One region of the Burkholderia glumae LMG 2196 genome, then DNA from elsewhere that is predicted to be linked to it. Evidence: predicted binding sites of a transcription regulator. Region 1 holds the regulator's gene; the other holds the start of a gene.
What was found. The regulator NrdR, encoded in region 1, represses ribonucleotide reductase genes. The targets are predictions, from matches to a motif close to CACNANATNTNGTG.
Positions count from the first base shown of each region.

Region 1 (4,412 bases):
CATCATGCATCCAATAAACTACGGCGCTCATCACCCCCTGCGTGACTGGCGATAGAACCCTCCGGGTTCAAGGTGGAGCCTCCCACCGTGAAGCGCAGGGTGCCGTTTTTGCCGTTCGCCTGGGCAGCCGTTGTGCGCCGTTGCGTGCATCGCCGGTGGCTGTCCCGCCTCGCGTCAACCGGATACTTCCGCCACGTCGGGCTGGCCATTCCGCCAGCAACGCAATGTACTCGGCCGCCCCGGTCAACCTGTACACACTTAACGGAAACCGTATGTTTGACAGAGCCCAAAGCACCATCGCGAACGTCGATCCCGACCTCTGGCAGGCGATCCAGCAGGAGAACCAGCGCCAGGAAGATCACATCGAGCTGATCGCCTCCGAGAACTACACGAGCCCGGCGGTGATGGCCGCGCAGGGCTCGCAGCTGACCAACAAGTATGCCGAGGGCTATCCCGGCAAGCGCTACTACGGCGGCTGCGAATACGTGGACGTGGTCGAGCAGCTGGCGATCGACCGGGTCAAGGCGCTGTTCGGCGCGCAAGCGGCCAACGTGCAGCCGAACTCGGGCTCGCAGGCCAACCAGGGCGTGTTCTTCGCGATGCTCAAGCCGGGCGACACGATCATGGGCATGAGCCTGGCGCACGGCGGGCACCTCACGCACGGCTCGCCGGTGAACATGTCGGGCAAGTGGTTCAACGTGGTGAGCTACGGCCTGGACGAAAGCGAGGACATCGACTACGAGGCGGCCGAGCGGCTCGCGCAGGAGCACAAGCCGAAGATGATCGTGGCGGGGGCCTCGGCATTCGCGCTGAAGATCGACTTCGAGCGCCTGGCGAAGATCGCGAAGTCGGTGGGCGCGTACCTGATGGTGGACATGGCGCACTACGCGGGGCTGATCGCGGCTGGGGTGTATCCGAACCCGGTGCCGCACGCGGACTTCGTGACGACGACCACGCACAAGAGCCTGCGCGGGCCGCGCGGCGGCGTGATTCTGATGAAGTCGGAGTACGAGAAGCCGATCAACTCGGCGATTTTCCCCGGGATTCAGGGCGGCCCGCTGATGCACGTGATCGCGGCGAAGGCGGTGGCGTTCAAGGAAGCGGGCTCGGCGGAATTCAAGGCGTACCAGCAGCAGGTGGTGGAGAACGCGCGGGTGCTGGCGCAGACGCTGGTCAAGCGCGGGCTGCGGATCGTGTCCGGGCGCACGGAAAGCCACGTGATGCTGGTGGACCTGCAGGCGAAGAAGATCACGGGCAAGGCGGCGGAAGCGGCGCTGGGCGCGGCGCACATCACGGTGAACAAGAACGCGATCCCGAACGACCCGGAGAAGCCGTTCGTGACGAGCGGGATTCGTCTGGGCTCGCCGGCGATGACGACGCGCGGGTTCGGCACGAAGGAGGCGGAGATCGTGGGCAACCTGATCGCGGACGTGCTGGACAATCCGGAGGACGCGGCCACGCTGGAGCGCGTGCGCGCGCAGGTGGCCGAGCTGACCCGGCAGTTCCCGGTCTACCGCTGATCGGTCATGCGCTGTCCGTTCTGCCGGCACGACGACACGCAGGTGGTGGATTCGCGCGTGTCCGAGGACGGCGCCGCGATTCGCCGGCGCCGCCGCTGCTCCGCCTGCGACAAGCGTTTCACCACCTATGAACGGGTCGAACTGGCGCTGCCGGCCGTCGTCAAGAAGGACGGCAGCCGCACCGAGTTCGATCGCCGCAAGATCGTCGCTAGCATGCAGCTGGCGCTGCGCAAGCGCCCGGTGGCGGCGGATGCGATCGACGCGGCGGTGGCGCGCATCGAATACCAGCTGCTCGCCACCGGCGAGCGCGAGGTGCGCAGCGAAAAGCTGGGCGAACTCGTGATGAACGAGTTGCGCGGCCTCGACACGATCGCCTATGTCCGGTTCGCGTCGGTTTACCGGCGCTTCGAGGACGTATCGGAATTCGCCGACGTCATCGAGGAATTCCGCCGCGCGGGGCCGTCGAAGGCACCGCGCAAGCGCTGATTCCGCACCTTCCGATTTCATTCCCGATCTCCTGAAGCCGATCTCGCCGTGACGATTGTCACCGGCGCGGTCGGCTCACGCCATTCGGCCGTTCGGCCAATGGCGCGCCCGCGTTCGCCCCGCTACAGTCGAGGCGTCGTGTCGGCGGAGCGGGATCATGCGGGACCGAGCAAGAGCGGCGGGCGTCACGCTCGTCGAATCGATGGTGGCGATCGCGCTGGTGGCGCTCGTCGCCACCTATGCGATGCCGTCGTTCGTGGCGTGGCGGCAGCGCGACCGGGTCGATGCGCGTGCAACGGCCATGCTGGCCGCGCTCGCGGCCGCGCGCGTCGAGGCCGTGTCGCGCGGCGTACGCGTTGTGCTGTGCCGCGGCGACGGCAGTGCCGGGCAGCCTTGCCTGGCGGCGCAGCATCGTTGCGACGGTGAAGGCGCGTGGTCGTGCGCCTGGGCGGTGGTGGCGCTCGACGCGGCGGCACCGGGCGATACGGCACGCGGCACGGTGCTGCGCAGAATTCCGGCCGACTCCGGCGTGCGGGTCGAGGGCGCCGTGGCCGACGTCGTGTTCACGCCGCCTGCGGGACAAGTGATCGGAGGCTTTCGGCGCTTCGAATTCTCGGCGCGCGCGCGAATTTCCTCGACGGGCGGGCCCGTCGCCTCGCGCTGCCTGCGGATTGCGGCCGGCGGCCGGGCCCGGTTGTCGCCGGGACGCTGCGGAGCAGCCCGATGAGGCGCGCGCGAGCGGTCATGGCCGGCAGCTCCCTGCTCGAGGTCGCGATCGCACTGCTGCTGCTTGCCGGAGCGACGGTCGGCGTACTCGGCGCGCAGCTCGCGATGCGCCACGTCGAAGCCGATCTGTCGAGGCGCGCGCAGGCGTGGCGGCTTGCGGATTCGCGCGCCGAGCTGGCGCGCAGCGAGAGCGTGCCGACGGTCGACTGGGCGCGCGCCGCGCCTGACCTGCCCGGCGCGCGGTTCGACACGTCGGCGCGCGACGGCCACGCGCTCGTCACGGTGTCGTGGCGGCGTGGCGGCCACGGTGCCGCGCCGGCTGTCTGCAAGCCGCGCGTGAGCGGCACGCGCCAGCCGGCCGGCTGCGTGGCGCTCGCCTATGCGGCGGAGCTGTCGCCATGAGCAGGTGGCGGCGTCAGCGCGCGCACTCGCTGGTCGAGGCGCTCGTCGCCTTGGCGCTGGCGGCGGTCGTGCTGGCCGCCGCCGTGGCGCTGTACCGGACCCAGCGCGACGCCTATGTCGCGTCGGTCGATGCCGCGCGGGCGCGCGACGCGGCAGCGGTTGCGTTGACGCTCGTCGCGCAATCGGTGCGGATGGCGGGTTTCGTGCCGCTCGACATGCGCATGGCCGGCTTCGCCCCGCTATTCGGATGCGCGTCGGCGCGCGCGGCCGGCGACGCCATGCGGCCGGCCTGCGTCGCGGCGACCGACGGCTCCGACGGTCTGCTGGTGCGCTACGTCGGCGACGTCCGGTCCACTTGGCCCACCGCAGACGGGCGCGTGACCGACTGCCTGGGGCAGGGCGTCGGCGCCGCGGGCGACCGGCCGCTGGTCGTCAACCGCTATTTCGTGCGGCAGGGCAGGTCGGCGGGCGTCCCCGAGCTGTATTGCGAGGGCAGCGGCCGGCCCGGGGTCGCACAGCCGCTCGTGGAGGGCATCGAACGGCTGCGCCTGCGTTACCGTCTGCGGGGGCGGCCGGCATGGCGCGACGCCTCGGCGCTGGCGGCCGACGCGTGGCGCGAGGTGGTCGCGATCGAGGTCTGCGTGCAGGTGCGAGGCACGGCGCCGGCACCGGCCGGGCGCTACATCGACTGCGATGGCATCTCGCAAACGAGCCGCGACGGGCGGCGCCGCTGGATCGCGCGGCGCTGGCTGTCGCTGCGAAACACCGTTGCGCCGGTGGGCGCAACGGGAGCGAACCAATGAATCGGACGGATGGTGCGCAGCCCTCGCCGCGCCCGGGCCATGCAGTGCCGTGCGCGTATCCGCGCGCGGCCGACGGGTCCAGGCGTCGGCGCCGCGCGGCAGCCGGCGCCGTCTTCGGGCGGCCGTGCCGCCGTGCGCGATCGATGGCCTCGGCCTTGCCGGGCGTGCTGACGATCGTCGCGGCGCTGCTCGCGGCGAGCGCGGGCTGGTTCGAGGTGTCGATGACCGATGCGCGGTCGGTCGGGGTCTACGCGTCGCGCAGCATCGCGCTGCACGCGGCCGAAGCCGCGCTCGATGTATGCGAGCGGCGTCTCGCCGAGCGCGTTTTGTTCATCGCGGAGACGGCTCCGGTGGCTGTCGGCATGCCGTCGCCCACCGTGCGCCGCACGTCGATGCCGATGCAACCGGGCCGCGCCGGTGCGTCGTCTGCCGAGCCCCTCATGTGGCGGCAGCCGGGGGCGCTCGATGGCCCGCC
Region 1 is NZ_CP009435.1:1,754,121-1,758,532, forward strand. Features, by position in the region: ZMP/ZTP riboswitch at 32-132, shown strand; gene glyA (serine hydroxymethyltransferase) at 273-1,520, shown strand; gene nrdR (transcriptional regulator NrdR) at 1,527-2,006, shown strand; gene KS03_RS20525 (pilus assembly FimT family protein) at 2,164-2,733, shown strand; gene KS03_RS20530 (hypothetical protein) at 2,751-3,134, shown strand; gene KS03_RS20535 (type IV pillus assembly protein) at 3,131-3,937, shown strand; gene KS03_RS20540 (pilus assembly PilX family protein) at 4,102-4,412, shown strand, end outside.

Region 2 (4,412 bases), 210 kb from region 1:
ATATTGACAGCCGTCGCGTGCAAGGGGCCTAGTGTAAACTTCGAACATGGATATTGTACTGTATGCCCTCACCGCGCTCCTGTACGGCGGCCTGGCCGTCGCGGGATGGCGGGCGCACCGTTCCGGCCTCGTGCAGCCGCTCGCCGCGAGCGTGCCGCCGGTGCCGGGCGAGCCCGGCGCGCCGGCCACCGCCGTGGGTGGTGCGGACCGCGCGTTGTTGTTCGCCGCGCTGCTCGCGCATGGCGTGCTGCTGCATGCCACGATCTTTCCGCACGATGCAATGGTGTTCGGCTTCGCGTTCGCGCTCTCGGCGATGTTCTGGCTCGGCGCGGGTATCTATTGGATCGAGAGCTTCTTCTTTCCGCTCGACGGCCTGCGCCTGCTGGTGCTGCCGCTGGCCTGCCTCGCCTCGCTGCTGCCGCTCGTGTTCGGCGGCGTGCGGGTGCTGCCCTATGCCGCCGCGCCGCTGTTCAAGATGCACTTCCTGATCGCGAACATCGCCTATGGCTTGTTCGTGATCGCGGCCCTGCACGCGGTGCTGATGCTGATGACCGAGCGGCGTCTGCAGGCGCTGCGGCAGGGCGGCAGGATCGGCTCGGCGGGCGTGTTGACGAGCTGGCTCGAAACGCTGCCGCCGCTGCTCACGCTCGAGAAGCTGCTGTTCCGCCTGATCGGCGCCGGCTTCGTGCTGCTCACGCTGACGCTCGCCTCGGGCATCCTGTTCAGCGAGCAGGTCGATGCGCGCGCTTTGCGCTTCGACCATAAGACGGTGTTCGCGATCCTCTCGTGGTGCATGTTCGGCGGTATTCTTGTCGCGCGTCGGCTGTCCGGCTGGCGCGGGCGCGGCGCCGCGCGCTGGGTGCTCGCCTCGTTCGGCGCGCTGCTGCTCGCCTACGTCGGCAGCCGTTTCGTGCTCGAGGTGCTGCTGCACCGTCCCGTGGTCTGATGGTCTCAAAGCGATGCGTAACCTTCTGCTGTTGATTCTCCTGTTCATTGCCGGCTCCTGGGTCTCGCGCAAGCTGCGTCAGGCGCAGGAGCGCGCGAATCGCGGCGGCGGTGGCGCGCCTGGCCAGGGCGGCCCGCGTCCGTCGGCGGCCCGCACGCCCTCGCTGCCCGAGCCGATGGTACGCTGCGCGTTGTGCGGCGTGCACACGCCGAAGGGCGATGCGGTCGAGGCCGGCGGCGACTACTTCTGCAGTCGCGAGCACGCGGCCCGTCACGCGGCGGCCGCGCGCGACGCGCAATGAGCGAGGTGCTCGAGGTCGGCGCCGATGGCTGGCTGCCTGGCGCCCGCCACGCGCCGTCGCCGAATCACGAGGCGCGGCCGGCGGGCGTGGTGCCGACCCTGGTGGTAGTCCACAACATCAGCCTGCCGCCCGGCGAGTTCGGCGGCGAGGCGATCGTCGCACTGTTCCAGAACCGGCTCGACTGCGACGCGCACCCCTATTACGACCTGAACCTGCGCGGGCTGCGCGTATCGGCGCATTTCCTGATCGCGCGCGACGGTGAACTGATCCAGTTCGTGTCCTGCGAGGCGCGTGCCTGGCACGCCGGCATCTCGACCTTTCTCGGCCGCGAGCGCTGCAACGACTTCTCGATCGGCATCGAGCTCGAGGGCACCGACGACCTGCCGTTCGAGCCCGCCCAATATGTGACACTCGCGGCACTCGTGCGCGCGCTCGCGGCCCGCTATCCGATCGAGGCGGTCGCCGGTCATGCGGACATCGCGCCGGGCCGCAAGACCGACCCCGGTCCGCACTTCGATTGGCAACGGCTGGCAGCCGATGCCGGCCTGCCGCCCCGATACTTTCCTTATCGTCGGTAACAGGCGCGGCGTTCGAGCGCGTCGCGCCGACGCTGGGCGGCACGGGACGGCGCGATCCTTTGCCCCGTCTGCACTCGCCTGATGTCAAGCCAAATCGCGCCGGGCGGGGCCAAATTTTCCATTTTGAGATAGCTCGATCGTCCACTATACTTGGTGCCAGTTGACGGGTTACTCACTAGATATAGTGTTCGGAGGGCGGGCGCTTTCAGGCGATCCGCTCCGGCCGGCAGGTGATGCCGGGAAACTCGCGGCGCGGTGTCCGGCCAGGCCCGGCACGCTGCAGCGCAAGCAGACACGAGCGGCAAGGGACGCGATACGCATGACGAAAGCAGACGTCGAATCATCGCTATCGCGTGGCCCGTGCCGCTTTTGCGTTCTGCGGTAGGCGCCCCAGCGCGCGCGTTAATCGTTCATATCCGCGGATCTCTCCGCACCATCCAGCACCAGGAGCTTTGCACATGCAAACGACCGACACCGGGACGTCCCAATTCGAGAGCGCCCAGAGCCGCCCTCTTGGCACGGCTTCGCAGGGCGCGCCCGCGCTCGCGCCGCAGGCGACGTTCGCCGACTACAAGGTGATCCGCCGCAACGGCAGCGTGGTGGCTTTCGAGCCCTCGAAGATCGCGATCGCCGTGACGAAGGCGTTCCTCGCGGTCAACGGCGGCCAGGGCGCCGCGTCGGCACGCGTGCGCGAGCTCGTCGAGCAGCTCACGCAGAGCGTGGTGCGCGCGCTCGTGCGCAGCCGCCCGAACGGCGGCACGTTCCATATCGAGGACATTCAGGATCAGGTCGAACTCGCGCTGATGCGCGGCGGCGAGCACAACGTCGCGCGCGCCTACGTGCTGTACCGCGAGAAGCGCCATCTCGAGCGCGCCCACTCCGATGCCCCGGCCGATGCGCCGGCGGGCGCGGCCGGCATCAACGTGACCGACGCCGGCGTCACGCGTCCGCTCGACATGGGGGCGCTGCGCGGCCTGATCGCCTCGGCCTGCGAAGGGCTCGGCAGTGCCGTGAACCCGGATCCGATCGTCGCCGAGACGGTGAAGAACCTCTACGACGGCGTACCGATGAGCCAGGTCTACGACTCGGCGATCCTGGCCGCGCGCACCATGATCGAGAAGGACCCGGCCTACAGCCAGGTGACGGCACGCATCCTGCTGCACACGATCCGCCGCGAGATCCTCGGCGAGGAAGTCTCGCAGGGCGAGATGCAGGCGCGCTACGCCGAATACTTCCCGCAGTTCCTGAAGCGCGGCGTCGAAGCCGAGCTGCTCGACGACAAGCTGCTGCAATTCGATCTGGTGCGCCTGGGCGAGGCGCTCGACGCGGGCCGCGACCTGCAGTTCGGCTACCTCGGCCTGCAGACGCTGTACGACCGCTACTTCCTGCATGTCGACGGCACGCGTATCGAAATGCCGCAGGCGTTCTTCATGCGCGTCGCGATGGGCCTGGCGCTGAACGAGATCGACCGCGAAGCGCGCGCGATCGAGTTCTACCACGTACTGTCGAGCTTCGACTTCATGAGCTCGACGCCGACGCTGTTCAATTCGGGCACGCGCCGTTCGCAGCTGTCGTCGTGCTACCTGACGACGGTCGCCGACGATCTCGACGGCATTTATGAAGCGCTGAAGGAAAACGCGCTGCTCTCGAAGTTCGCGGGCGGCCTCGGCAACGACTGGACGCGCGTGCGTGCGCTCGGTTCGCATATCAAGGGCACGAACGGTAAATCGCAGGGCGTCGTGCCGTTCCTGAAGGTCGTCAACGACACGGCGGTGGCCGTGAATCAGGGCGGCAAGCGCAAGGGCGCCGTCTGCGCGTACCTCGAAACCTGGCACCTCGACATCGAGGAATTCCTGGAGCTGCGCAAGAACACCGGCGACGACCGCCGCCGCACTCACGACATGAACACGGCGAACTGGATTCCCGACCTGTTCATGAAGCGCGTGATGGAGGGCGCCGACTGGACGCTGTTCTCGCCGTCCACCTGCCCGGACCTGCACGACAAGTTCGGCGCCGAGTTCGAGGCCGCCTACCTCGGCTACGAGGAGAAGGTCGCGCGCGGCGAGCTGAAGCTGTTCAAGAAGATCCCGGCGCAGCAGCTCTGGCGCAAGATGCTCGGCATGCTGTTCGAGACCGGCCACCCCTGGATCACGTTCAAGGACCCCTGCAACGTGCGTTCGCCGCAGCAGCACGTCGGCGTGGTCCACTCGTCGAACCTCTGCACCGAAATCACGCTGAACACGAGCGACTCCGAGATCGCGGTCTGCAACCTCGGTTCGGTCAACCTCGTCGCGCATCTCGTCAAGCAGGCCGACGGCAGCTACGCGCTCGACCACGACAAGCTCAAGCGCACGGTCAGTGTGGCAATGCGCATGCTCGACAACGTCATCGACATCAATTATTACGCGGTCGCGAAGGCGCGTAACTCGAACCTCAAGCACCGTCCGGTCGGCCTCGGCATCATGGGCTTCCAGGACTGCCTGCACCTGCTGCGCACGCCGTTCTCGTCGGACGCGGCGGTCGAGTTCGCCGACCGTTCGATGGAAGCGGTCTGCTACTACGCCTACTGGGCCTCGACCGAGCTGTC
Region 2 is NZ_CP009435.1:1,542,111-1,546,522, forward strand. Features, by position in the region: gene KS03_RS19615 (cytochrome C assembly family protein) at 47-946, shown strand; gene KS03_RS19620 (PP0621 family protein) at 960-1,247, shown strand; gene ampD (1,6-anhydro-N-acetylmuramyl-L-alanine amidase AmpD) at 1,244-1,825, shown strand; gene KS03_RS19630 (ribonucleoside-diphosphate reductase subunit alpha) at 2,284-4,412, shown strand, end outside.
Region 2: the regulator NrdR is predicted to act here: its motif matches at 1,999-2,012, upstream of KS03_RS19630 (ribonucleoside-diphosphate reductase subunit alpha).